4 regions of the Rahnella sp. CJA17(1/100) genome follow, and region 4 is predicted to be linked to each of the others. Evidence: predicted binding sites of a transcription regulator. Region 4 holds the regulator's gene; each other region holds the start of a gene.
The links. The regulator PhoB, encoded in region 4, activates phosphate uptake and scavenging genes when phosphate is short. The targets are predictions, from matches to a motif close to CTGTCATAAAACTGNCNNAT.
Positions count from the first base shown of each region.

Region 1: a site for PhoB is predicted at 1,438-1,457, ahead of phoA (alkaline phosphatase). Genes of this name have one in related genera too.
Region 2: a site for PhoB is predicted at 1,685-1,704, ahead of opgB (phosphatidylglycerol--membrane-oligosaccharide glycerophosphotransferase). Genes of this name have one in related genera too.
Region 3: a site for PhoB is predicted at 1,318-1,337, ahead of pitA (inorganic phosphate transporter PitA). Genes of this name have one in related genera too.

Region 1 covers NZ_CAWOJA010000020.1:15,769-18,982, forward strand. The annotation lists gene phoA (alkaline phosphatase) at 1-1,356, opposite strand, end outside; gene AACU55_RS11110 (L,D-transpeptidase family protein) at 2,146-3,066, opposite strand.
Region 2 covers NZ_CAWOJA010000006.1:107,961-111,174, forward strand. The annotation lists gene opgB (phosphatidylglycerol--membrane-oligosaccharide glycerophosphotransferase) at 1-1,452, opposite strand, end outside; gene AACU55_RS04295 (ABC transporter ATP-binding protein) at 1,872-2,588, opposite strand; gene AACU55_RS04300 (ABC transporter ATP-binding protein) at 2,585-3,214, opposite strand, start outside.
Region 3 covers NZ_CAWOJA010000003.1:7,112-10,325, forward strand. The annotation lists gene pitA (inorganic phosphate transporter PitA) at 1-1,246, opposite strand, end outside; gene AACU55_RS01780 (NAD(P)/FAD-dependent oxidoreductase) at 1,558-2,757, shown strand; gene AACU55_RS01785 (hypothetical protein) at 3,197-3,214, shown strand, end outside.
Region 4 covers NZ_CAWOJA010000010.1:54,227-57,440, forward strand. The annotation lists gene sbcC (exonuclease subunit SbcC) at 1-299, opposite strand, end outside; gene sbcD (exonuclease subunit SbcD) at 296-1,534, opposite strand; gene phoB (phosphate response regulator transcription factor PhoB) at 1,762-2,451, shown strand; gene phoR (phosphate regulon sensor histidine kinase PhoR) at 2,474-3,214, shown strand, end outside.

The DNA of each region.
Region 1 (3,214 bases), on a different contig from region 4:
CGCCGCATGCGGGCCAAACGCGGCAATACGCAGCTGCGTCCCGGTGTGTCCCTGTGAATCATCTTCTGAGTTGCCGTAACTGATGGTCATCGGTGCGCCGTCCCTGGTGGTCAGCGTCTGGGTCAGACCGGGGGCTTTGGCATCGGATTCGATAATCTGGCTGGAATGGGCGTGGTCGGCGGTGACGATAACCAGCGTGTTGCCGTCCTGACGGGCGAACTCCAGCGCTTTTTGCACGGCCTCATCCAGATCCACCGTTTCACCGAATTGTCCGCACGGATTAGCGGCGTGATCCTGTTTATCAATCGATGCGCCTTCAACCTGCAGGAAGAAACCGTTCTGATTAGCTTTCAGCAAGTCGATGGCTTTTTCAGTCATGGCGGCAAGCGTCGGGATGTCAGCGGTGCGCTGCGGATTGGCTTCACAGGTGACAGCCGGTTTATCAATGTTGCCGTGATAAGTGGCTTTCGGACCCTGCCAGCGCACCGGCATGTTGCCTTCGGAGAACAGGCCAAGAACCGGTTTCTTCTGGTCTGCCTGCGTGATGGCACTGAGCTGTTCTGCGTTTTCCACCCAGACATAACCCTGTGTCAGCGCCTGTTCTTTGAGGGATTTATCCTTAAATTCACCGGCTTTCGCCAGCTGGCTGAACGATTTTCTGCCGCCGCCCAGCGTGACATCAGCGCGAGCCTGCAACAACTGTTCTGTGATCGAACCGCGTCCGCCGTTTTCCAGGGCGTTGCTGGCACATTTCTCTGCGGTTTCTTGCGGGCCGTAGCATTTGCGCGAGGTGACATGGGCGATTTGCGCTGCCGGTGTGGCATCCTGCAATTCAGCGGTGGAAACGTTGCCGGTGGCTTTACCCGCCGCTTTGGCAATTTCGAGAATGGTCTGGTGATCTTTACCGTTTACATCCACGCCAATCGCACCGTTATAGCTTTTGACGCCGGTTGTCCAGGCAGTGGCTGATGCGGCGGAATCGGTCACGTAACTTGGTTTTTGCGTTTTCTTATCCAGAGAATAATGCGTGTACTGACCTGTCAGCGGCAGGGCATCAATGCCTTTGAAATAGCCGCCTGCGCCTTCTGCATAGTTACGTGCAGACGTGATTTCAGAATCACCCATGCCGTCGCCAATCAGCAAAATCACGTTTTTCACCGTTTTGTCTGATAACGAGGCTTTCAGCGCTGCAGTCTGATCACCGTTCAGACGACGGGCACCGCCCGGTTCCGTCAGCACGCCTTTTGCCGCCCGGTCGGTCAGCGTGTCGGTGTCAGCGGCGAGGGTGGAGGCAGAAGCGGAAAGCAGCAGGGCGGCAGTGACTGCGCGGGCGACCAGAGATACGGATTGTTGCATTATCAAAACTCCTTTTTATAAACCATCGGAAATAAAAATATACATATCGATATTTTTTGTTACCGGAAGGTTAAGGGAGACTTGTGACGTTTTAATGACAGGCGCCGGACTGGCCGTGAGGCAGGGGTTTAACTTCAACTTCAACTTCAACTTCAACTTCAAGGTCAAGACCTTGGGTTGCCACCCAAACTGGCCTTAAGGGTGGCTTATCGCCACCACCCTTAAGAATCCCGGGCTCTTTCACTGCGCTAACGCTGGCTGGCTATGTTTCAGCTGCCGCAGTGACAGGCTGGAAAGCTTGCCGCTTTGCGGTTCCTTCACTCGGTCCTGGAGCCTCTGGTCTCCAGGCCGCTCCGTTCAGCAAGCTTTCTGAATCGCCCGCGACTTTTTAAAGAATGAAGTAAGTGAGGTTGTGAAGTAAAAGTCTGAGGCCGGTTCCAAAATTCCGCCGGAGGAGAGGTGGAAAACCGCGCGTCTTTGTGCGCGGGTTGTAACCCGAACGAAGGGAACCGCGCAGCGGCGGGATTTTGCGGCTATCACTGCGGCTGATGAAACATAGTCAGCGAGCGGAAGCGCTTGTTGAAAAAGCGAAGGGAGATCCAAGAGGGAAAAAGCACGTTTCCCTCTTGGGCGGTTTCGGCGCTGCCCGATAAGTGATCACCGCAACTGAGAAACCGAAACTTTCTCGGTCAGCTTTTCAGTGCAACTGAGAAGCCGCCTTTGCATCGGCACTATGCAAAAAAAAGCCCCGATGAACGGGGCTTTTTCACAACAGCGTCAAAGACGTAATTAATTGATCTGTACCGGCATACCGGAACGCATCTCGATAGCGCGCTGAACAACAGTCTGGTTGACCGCCGGATCCATCGATACGCTGCTTGCGCTGCCTGCCAGAGTGATTGGCAGTGGCTGCTGAGAATCAAACTCTTCCTGGTTAGAGGACAGCGGGTTGTGGATCTCAATATAACGTTTGCCGTCTGGTTCCACGGTGGCTTTCACCGGCTCGTTGATGAACTGAACGCGGGTGCCTTGCGGGACGTTGTCGAACAACCATTTGATGTCAGCATCACGCAGACGCACACAACCGTGGCTCACGCGCAAACCGATACCGAAATTGGCGTTGGTGCCGTGGACTGCATACAGACGCCCGACATACAGCGCGTACAGCCCCATCGGGTTGTCCGGACCCGCAGGGAAGACGGCTGGCAGGAATTCGCCACGAGAAGCATATTCTTCATGCATTTTCGCCGTCGGGGTCCAGGTCGGACCGGCTTTTTTACGCTGAACGGTAGTGACCCAGTTCATCGGGGTGTCTTTGCCCAGTTCACCGATACCGATCGGCAGCACGACCACAGTATTGGTGCCTTTCGGGTAGTAATACAGACGCATTTCAGCGCTGTTGATCACGATGCCTTCGTGCGGGGTTTCCGGCAGGATCAACTGCTGAGGAATGGTCAGCACGGTGCCCGGGGTTGGCAGGTACGGGTCAACGCCAGGGTTAGCTTCGAGCATGTTGCTCAAACCCATCTGGTATTGCGCTGCAAAATGTTCCAGTGGCAGGCTGCTGCCCTGCGGAACAGTAACTGTGATGTTTTCACCGACCAGACGACCATTATTGGCCGGAAGAGGGTAGACCACAGCAAAAGACGCCTGGCTATATGCAGCAACTGCCAAAACCAGGGTAAGGATTGCGCGAATGCTCATTTTCATATTTTCGTTGGTCGTTAATGCCACACTGGCAGTTGTCAGGATGTTGATTCCCCCCGATCCGATTGAAACCGGCCGGAGGAATAGTGTACTTGCACATAGCACTTGAAAGGGATCCGGTATGTGTAACGAATCGCATTTCAGGGCCGCT
Region 2 (3,214 bases), on a different contig from region 4:
GATGACCGCCGGTTTCCAGGCATTCACTTTGTCATCAATATTGAGGAACTGCGCAGTCATCGATGTCGCAGAAACACCGCTGCGTCCAAGACCGATGTAGTTGTCGCCGCCCATCATATCCAGTACGGTCGCGCCATTATCCAGGGTGCTGCGTTTCGCACCGTTCAGCTCCCCTGCCGGATGACGGCCGTCGAGTACGAAGAACAGGTCTTTACGGTTCTGTTTGGTCAGAATGTTGTAAGCCGTGTTGTTCATCGCCAGATGATCGGAAGACACCACAATGATGGTGTTATCGAAATAACCGGACTTTTTAATCTTATCGATAAATGCGGCAATCAGTTCCTGACTACAGGACACGGCGCTCAGTGACTGGTTGGCTTTACCGTTCACTTTATATTCCTTGCGGGTACAGCCGCGGGAAATAAAGCCGTCCGGATGATGCGTATCAACGGTCAGCGTGAACAGTGAGAACGGCTTACCTTCCTGACTCAGCGTCACGAATTTTTTGTACACCTCATCCAGCAAGGTGTCGTCATACCAGCCCCAGTCATTTTTATAAGACGGGTCCGCCACAGTCGGACGCAATTCGTTGTAACCATAAAGATGGTCGAAACCATGGGATTTCAGGAAGGTCCCTTTGCCTGCGAAAGCCAGTTCAGCGCCCTGATAGAAATAGTTGGTATAACCTGCACCTTTGAGCACATCGCCAAGACAGACGTTTTCAGGGTAGAAAGTCGCCAGTGCGCTGGAGGCATTACCATCAAACGGCGCAAACAGCGGGATCCCACACTGAGAAGCCACCATACCTGCAATGGTATAGCCAGTGCCCGGCAACTGTTTGGTGTTTGTGAAATCGGTACTCTGCGCTTTATGGCGATTTAATTCGGTGGTCAGGCCGGGGAAGACTTTGTCATCAAAATACGTGCGTTCCAGGCTCTCGCCGTAGATATAAACCAGGTTAGGCTTTTTCGCGCCTTTAATGGCTTTTTCGGGCACTTTGTAATAGGTACTAAAATCTGCACCACTGCCTGAGATTTGCGTTTTGACCAGACGGGAGATGTTCTGGAATGCCTGTGTGGAACCGACAGAAAAGACCGCCAGCACCACGGCCAGCGCACTGTAGACCGCGCTGCTGTTTTTGGCACGACGCTGCTTCAGCCCCCACGCCAGCAAAGCAAATACGCTGACAAGCCCTGCCAGTAAACCGATAAACGGCAGGATATATTTATTGAGCCCCGCCCCTTTCAGGCTACTGGTGACGGTATATAACACCGCGTCCGTGATGCCTTCACCGGTGAAATAATTGCTGCCGATCAGGATGACGTTAAGAATGACGTAAAGCCCGAGGAAAAACAGCACCAGTGAAAACCAGACACGGCTGGCCGACGCCCGCGTGACGTAGAGAAAAATAGAAGAAAGAAATAATACGAAGGAAATTATCTCAGAAGCCATTTCAGCACCCTGTCTGATTTAAACAATAAACTCTACGACCCATTTCTGCTGTTTTGCGAGCAGCGCCGACGGTTCAACTCATCGAGCGAATGACCCGTTTGTCATTCACTTACTTCATCCCTGAGACAGGAAAATTCATGCCAAAAACGGATAGCGCTATATAGCCTGTTGATCCTGGTGGGTCAACGCCTTAACACGGCTTCAGGCCACTGATGTGCCCAAAAAAACTGACGTTTTACAAATTCATGACAGCTAATTCCGCATGATACCTCAGAAAATTAACTTTCCGGTCACCTTTCTGTAAGAATTGCATGATAGCGGAATACTGTGGGCGAAATGTGGAGGCAGGTTGAAAATGCGGAAAAAAGTTGGCGGGAACGCCCGCAATACGGGGTATCGCGGGCATTGAAGATGAAAAATCAGATTCCTCCGAGATAAGCTTTCCGCACCTCCTGATTATGTAAAAGTTCCTCGCCTGAACCGCTAAGACGAATTTGTCCGTTGACCATCACATAACCCCGGTCAGAAAGCCTGAGCGCATGATGCGCATTTTGCTCCACCAGAAAGATAGTCATGCCGTTTTTTGCCAGTTCGCGTAAGGTCTGGAAAATCTGTTTAACGATAATAGGCGCCAGCCCAAGACTCGGTTCATCGAGCAGTAACAGCTTCGGGCGACTCATCAGCGCACGAGCAATGGCCAGCATTTGCTGTTCACCACCGGACATGGTCATCGCCCGTTGTTTACGGCGTTCCTTCAGGCGCGGGAATAACTCAAACATGGTGTGCAGATCTTCTGCCGCGTGTTTATTCCCGACGGGAATGGTGCCCATCAGCAGGTTTTCTTCCACGGTCATATCCGGAAAAACACGTCGCCCTTCCGGCGATTGCGCTATGCCAGCCGAAGCCACAAAGTGTGTCGATTTGCGGCTGATATCTTCCCCGCGAAACAGGATCTGCCCGCTCTGTATACGTGGCTGGCCGAATATCGACATCAGCAGCGTTGATTTCCCGGCACCGTTGGCACCAATCAACGCCACCGTTTCCCCCTCATGCACCTGCAAAGAGACCTGCTGTAATGCCTGAATCGCCCCGTAATACACATTCACATCACGAAATTCCAGCATCGCGTCGCTCATAAGCTGACCTCGTCGTCTTCATCAGCACCCAGATACGCGGCAATGACTTTCTCATCGTTCTGAATAGCCTGCGGTATTCCTTCGGCAATCACGTCGCCGTGGTCGAGCACGATAATGTGGTCGGAAATGTCCATCACCATGCCCATATCATGTTCGATCAGCAGCACGGTGATGTCGTGATGATCGCGCAGGAAGCGGATAATTTTGCTCAGCGTACGTGTTTCAACCGGATTCAGACCGGCTGCCGGTTCGTCCAGGCAAATCATTTCCGGCGCGGTACACATCGCACGGGCGATTTCCAGCCGGCGCTGCTGACCGTAAGACATTTCCCCTGCCAGCCGGTTGGCACAATCCACCAGTTCCACCACTTCCAGCCAGTAAAATGCGCGGTCCAGCGCCTGATTTTCCGCACGGCGATAACCCGGCGTATTGAGCACACCGGCAATCAGGTTGCGGTTGGTTTGCATGTGCTGAGCGACCAGCAGATTTTCAACCACCGACATTTCACGAAACAGCCGGATATTCTGAAAGGTACGCGCCAGCCCGGCGCGGTTAACCAGGTGTGTACCGCCGAACATTTTGTAGAAAATGCGTTTGCCCAGTTGCGCCGGTTTTATCCAGTCATC
Region 3 (3,214 bases), on a different contig from region 4:
CAATCTTCTCACCGATAGTGGTTGCGACACGTTTCCAGCCAATCATCGTACCCAGCGCCAGTGCCAGTGCCACAGCGATAATGATCCAGATAGGCGCGTATTCAACGGTTTGCAGAATGTCTGTTTTCAGCTCGCCGAGGAAGCGTTTGTCTGCAGGAGAGGTTTCCGGCAGCTTGGCCACTTTATCCGCAGTATCAGAAACACACATCAGCAGGCGACGCATATGGCTGCGTTCTTCCGGTGCCAGGTCGCTGTAAGACTGAAGATTGGTCAGCAGGGTTTGCGCGCGGCCGATAGCGTCAAGTGCGTGGCTGCTGTCGCAGTGGAACACTTTAGGCTCATCGGTCGGTGCGATATTGACGTCCGGTGCCGGCACCATTGGCGTCTGTGCAACCACGTGCGGCACGGCATCAACATGTTGCTGATAATACTGGCCGAGGTGAGTCACGGCGTCGCGGGTACGGGTAATGTCGTAACCGGTCGCGTTCATATTCACCACAAAACCGGCTGGCGCCACGCCAATCAGCACCAGCATGATCAGACCGATACCCTTCTGACCATCGTTAGCGCCGTGAGAGAAACTCACGCCGATAGCCGACAGAATCAGACCGGTACGTGTCCAGAATGGCGGCTTTTTCTTGCCGTCTTTCTTCTCACGTTCCGCTGGTGTCAGGTGGATACGGGCATGTTTCTTATTGCCACTCCAGTAACGGCGCAGCAGGAAAATCATGGTACCGGCGATAATCATCCCGACCAGCGGAGAGATAATCAGCGAAGCAAAAATACCAATCATTTTAGGGATGTTTAACGCATCGACCACGGAAGTGTGAGTCATTAATGCATTGGTCAGCCCTACGCCAATGATGGCGCCGATAAGGGTGTGGGAGCTGGACGCCGGCAGGCCGAAATACCAGGTACCGAGGTTCCAGATGATCGCGGCCAGTAACATAGAGAACACCATGGCAAGGCCATGAGCAGAACCCACATTGAGCAGCAAATCGGTTGGCAGTAAATGAACGATGGCATAGGCCACACTCAAACCACCAAGCAGGACGCCAAAGAAGTTAAATACCCCTGCCATCACGACCGCTAATTGCGAACGCATTGCCCGGGTATAGATGACGGTTGCCACTGCGTTGGCCGTATCATGAAAGCCGTTAATGGCTTCATAGAACAGAACAAACAGTAACGCGAGAATCAATAACGAACCGGTATGAATATCCAATCCGGCAAATAGATGCAGCATAATTGTTACGCCAGTTAGTGGTCATGAACGCCGCGCATTATCTGCGAGAACAGGGGGACGGGAAAAGGAAAATATGACATTTTTTTGACTAAAAACAGTTCAATGTTTGGCTTTATTTCAATTAAGTATTTATCTATCAATATGTTATTCCTCCTTTGAACGCAGAAACATTTACTTACGACGTCCGGCAAGCAGTCTGTCTGGCTGGTTTAACAGCCCTCCGTCCCTTACAATCCGCGACTCAAAGCCCCGGTTAACAGGGCAAACCTTATCTAAAACGTAGTTGAATTTCCGGAAAAGAGAGGCCAAAAGTGGAACAGGTTGATGTGGTAGTCATTGGTGCAGGTGCGGCAGGCATGTTCTGCGCAGCACAGGCCGGACAGGGTGGCTGCCGTGTTCTGCTGCTGGATAACGGCAAAAAAACCGGGCGAAAAATTCTGATGTCAGGCGGCGGACGCTGCAATTTCACCAACCTTTATGCCGAACCCGCTGCCTATCTTTCCGAAAACCCGCATTTCTGTAAATCCGCGCTGGCACGTTACACTCAGTGGGATTTCATCGATATGGTCAACCGTTACGGCATCGCCTGGCACGAGAAAACGCTCGGGCAGCTATTCTGCGACGACTCGGCACAGCAAATTGTCGCCATGCTCGATAAAGAATGCGAGCAGGGCAATGTCGATGTGCGCTTGCGCAGCGAGATTTCCGACGTGCAGAAAACCGAAAATGGCTTTGTTATCAAAGTGAATGGCTCAACTGTAAGCACTCACTCACTTGTTATTGCCAGCGGCGGGCTTTCCATGCCAGGGCTGGGCGCGACACCCTTCGGTTACCGTCTGGCGGAACAGTTTGGCCTGAAAGTGCTGCCGACCCGCGCCGGTCTGGTGCCATTTACCCTGCACAAGCCGCTGCTCGATCACTTGCAGACGCTTTCCGGGGTGTCAGTCCCGGCGGTGCTTACTGCTGAAGACGGCACTGTCTTCCGTGAAAGCATTCTTTTTACCCATCGTGGCATGTCCGGCCCGGCCGTTTTACAGCTTTCCAGTTACTGGCAGCCTGGCGAGTTTGTGAGCGTTAACTTACTTCCTGATGTCGATCTGGCGGCGTTTCTGAATGCACAGCGTCAGGAACACCCAAATCAGAGTCTGAAAAACACGCTGGCGATGCAACTGCCGAAGCGTCTGGTCGAATGCCTGCAAACGCTGGGGCAGTTGCCGGACGTGACGCTGAAACAGCTGAACGTGCCGCAGCAGGCCGAACTGGTTGAGCAACTGCAAAACTGGCAGGTACAGCCGAACGGCACCGAAGGTTACCGCACGGCGGAAGTCACACTCGGCGGCGTCGATACCAAAGAATTATCTTCAAAAACGATGGCGGCAGCGAAAGTCCCCGGCCTGTATTTCATCGGCGAAGTGGTGGATGTGACCGGCTGGCTGGGCGGATACAATTTCCAGTGGGCATGGAGCTCGGCGTGGGCATGTGCGCAGGATCTGGTGGCGGTTCTGGAATAATACAGACGGTGATCTGAATAAATAGTTTGTGATCTAACCTGAATTTGAGACATTAAAGTTCGTGATCTAGAGCACCTCTACAAAAAATCTAATTTTGATGTCAAACAGGACAATCTCCCCCCTCAAAAGCAGAAAAACAGTACATATGGTAGCAGTCGCAGATGGGCGGCATAGCATATGTAGTGTTTAGCGAACGGTTCACGCTGGTGGCATGAGGAAGTTGGGCAGTCTGGGTATAAAGCCCAATTCGGAAAAACTCTATTACGCAGCCTGCCCGTAAACCCGAATCTCACCGGCGAGCAAGGCCGCTGGGGAAATCACAGTGCATCATGAAGCGGGGAGGGCCGGCATGTATAAAGACGAAGCCTCTTTTAATATATCCACTGCCGAAGGGGGAGTATACTCACACGCTGGGAACTGGCTAATAAAAGGAATTAGCATGAGCAATTATGAGGAA
Region 4 (3,214 bases):
GCGCGGCGCTGGCTCCAGAACGCGCGGTAACCCACACCTTTGACTTCAAACTCCACTTCGGCCAGCGATTCTGCGGTGTGGCGGGTCATCAGTTCATTCTGGCTTGGTGTAATGTTCAGCCTTGGCGTCTGATGATAAAGCGCCAGACAAATGGCATCGAGCAGGGTGGTTTTCCCCGCACCGGTCGGACCTGTGATGGCGAATAATCCGTTGCTGGCAAACGGCTCGGCGGTGAAATCAATTTTCCATTCGCCTTCCAGCGAGTTCAGGTTTTTTAAACGCAGGCTGAGAATTTTCATTGTGCGCCGTCCTCCGCGTTCTGACCGTTGTTAACCTGTTCAACCACCTGCGCAAACAACGTGCGCATCCGAGCCTGACGCGGCTCGTCAGGGTCCGGTTCCAGCGCCAGTCGTCGTTCAAACACGTCGCTGACGCTCAGTTCGCTGAGGGTTTCTTTTTCCTGCTGCTCAATACTGTTGATGCGCTGTTCTTTGCTGCGGCGTAACAGCACGACTTCTACCGGCAGATCTTCCGTCAGCGCCTGAATGCGTCGCTGGATGTCGCTGAGATAATCCTGGGTGGAGACTTCAATATCGAGCCACACCGGTTTGGCCGGATCACCGCCTTCGAACTGTGCCAGTTGGTGTTCAATCTCCACCAGCGAGCCTTTGATTATCTGCATCGGCTGGAAAACCGGGATTTCCAGTGTGTCGATGGCGTTGAGCGTCGCACCATCAAAATCAAGTAAGTACACACTTTTAGCTTTGCTCAGTTCGTCAAAACTCAGGGCAATCGGCGAGCCGCTGTAACGGATATGTTCGGTTTTGGCGACGCATTGTGCACGGTGAATATGACCCAGTGCCACATAATCGACCGGCGGAAAGGCCTGCGCCGGAAACGCATCGAGCGTACCTATATAGATGTCGCGCACGGAATCAGAGGTACTGACGCCGACAGTCGTCAGATGGCCGGTCGCAATAATAGGCAGCGGCATGCCCAGTTCGTCACGTCTGGCCTGAGCAGCCTGCCAGAGCGCGTCATAATGCGCGGCGATGGCTTCCTGCAATGCCAGTTGCTTGTCGCTGCCGGACTGTCCCGCCTGGCTGGCGAGCAGATCACGCGGGCGTAAAAACGGGATAGCGCACAGTATCGCGCCGGGTTTCCCGTCACGCTGACTGAGCACTAAAATCTGTTCAGAAAGGTTTTCACCGACGGTGGCAATCACCCGCGTATTCAGGCAGGACAGGAGCTCGCGCGATTCATTGAGCGTGGCGACAGAATCGTGGTTACCAGCCAGCACCACCAGCTGGCAGCCGGTTTGCTGTAATTCCACCACGAAGCGGTTATACAATTCTCGGGCATAACTGGGTGGGGAACCTGTGTCGAAAATATCGCCCGCGACAATCACGGCGTCGACCTGATGTTGTTGCACCTGACCGGTCAGCCAGCGCAAAAATGCCTGATGTTCGGCTGCACGGCTTTTAGTGAAAAAGTACTGGCCGAGGTGCCAGTCTGACGTGTGGATCAGGCGCATGAGACTCCCGTATGAACCCTGGATGACGACAATGGGGTAAAGTATAAACGTCGGCAGGGGAAGCTGTCCCCGATAAATCAGACCAATTTCAGCAAGATGGCCGGAAATTATCTGTCATAGTTGACTGTAATGAACCATTCTTTTCATTCATAAATCTGTCACAAAACTGACGCATAATGGCGCCCGCAATCAAATAAAAGATCGCTAACCTATTGGCAGGACCTACGATGGCTAGACGTATATTGGTGGTTGAAGACGAAGCTCCAATCCGTGAAATGGTGTGTTTTGTACTGGAACAAAATGGCTATCAGGCCGTAGAAGCTGAGGATTTTGATTCAGCGATTGGGCAGCTTGTTGAACCTTACCCTGAACTGATCCTGCTTGACTGGATGTTACCTGGCGGTTCCGGTATTCAGTTTATTAAGCATCTTAAACGTGAGGCACTGACCCGCGAAATTCCGGTGATGATGCTGACCGCACGCGGTGAAGAAGAAGATCGGGTGCGCGGCCTTGAAGTGGGTGCCGATGATTACATCACCAAACCGTTTTCTCCGAAAGAACTGGTTGCCCGCATTAAAGCCGTGATGCGTCGCATCTCGCCAATGGCGGTGGAAGAAGTAATCGACATGCAGGGTTTAAGCCTGGATCCGTCGTCTCACCGGGTGATGGCCAACGAGCAGGCGCTCGATATGGGGCCGACCGAATTTAAGTTATTACACTTCTTTATGACCCATTCCGAACGTGTATACAGCCGCGAACAGTTGCTCAATAACGTCTGGGGCACTAACGTTTATGTGGAAGATCGCACGGTTGACGTGCATATTCGTCGTTTACGTAAGGCGCTGGAAACCAGTGGACATGACAGAATGATCCAGACTGTTCGTGGTACCGGATACCGTTTTTCAACGCGTTATTGAGCCCTCACAGCGGAGAATCTGTGTGCTAGAACGTTTGTCATGGAAACGACTGGCGGGTGAATTGTTTCTCTTTTGCCTGCCAGCGTTAATTCTCGGTATTTTCGTCGGCCATTTCGGCTGGCTCCTCCTGGTGTCGCTGATGGCGGCACTGGGCTGGAATTATTACAACCAGCTTAAACTCTCTCACTGGCTGTGGCTCGACCGCAGCATTACGCCGCCGAATGGGCGCTGGAGCTGGGAGCCGCTGTTTTACGGGCTGAACCAGATGCAGATGCGCAACCGGCGTCGCCGTCGCGAATTAGGCCAGCTCATCAAACGTTTTCGCAGCGGTGCCGAATCGCTGCCGGATGCCGTGGTGCTGACCACTGAAGAAGGCAATATTTTCTGGTGTAACGGACTGGCGCAGGATTTGCTCGGTTTCCGCTGGCCGGAAGATAACGGGCAACATATCTTCAACCTGCTGCGTTATCCGGAATTCCGGCTGTGGATCCAGACCCGCGATTTCAGCCGGGCGCTGAATTTACAACTCAATAATGAGCATTATGTCGAGTTTCGCGTCATGCCTTATTCCGAAGGACAACTGCTGATGGTGGCACGCGACGTGACCCAGATGCGTCAGCTTGAAGGCGCACGGCGTAACTTCTTCGCTAACGTCAGTCATGAACTGAGAACCCCATTGACGGTATTGCAGGGGTATCTGGAAATGATGGAAGACGCCAAGCTGGAAGAGCCTTTCCGCACTAAAGCGCTGGATACCATGCAG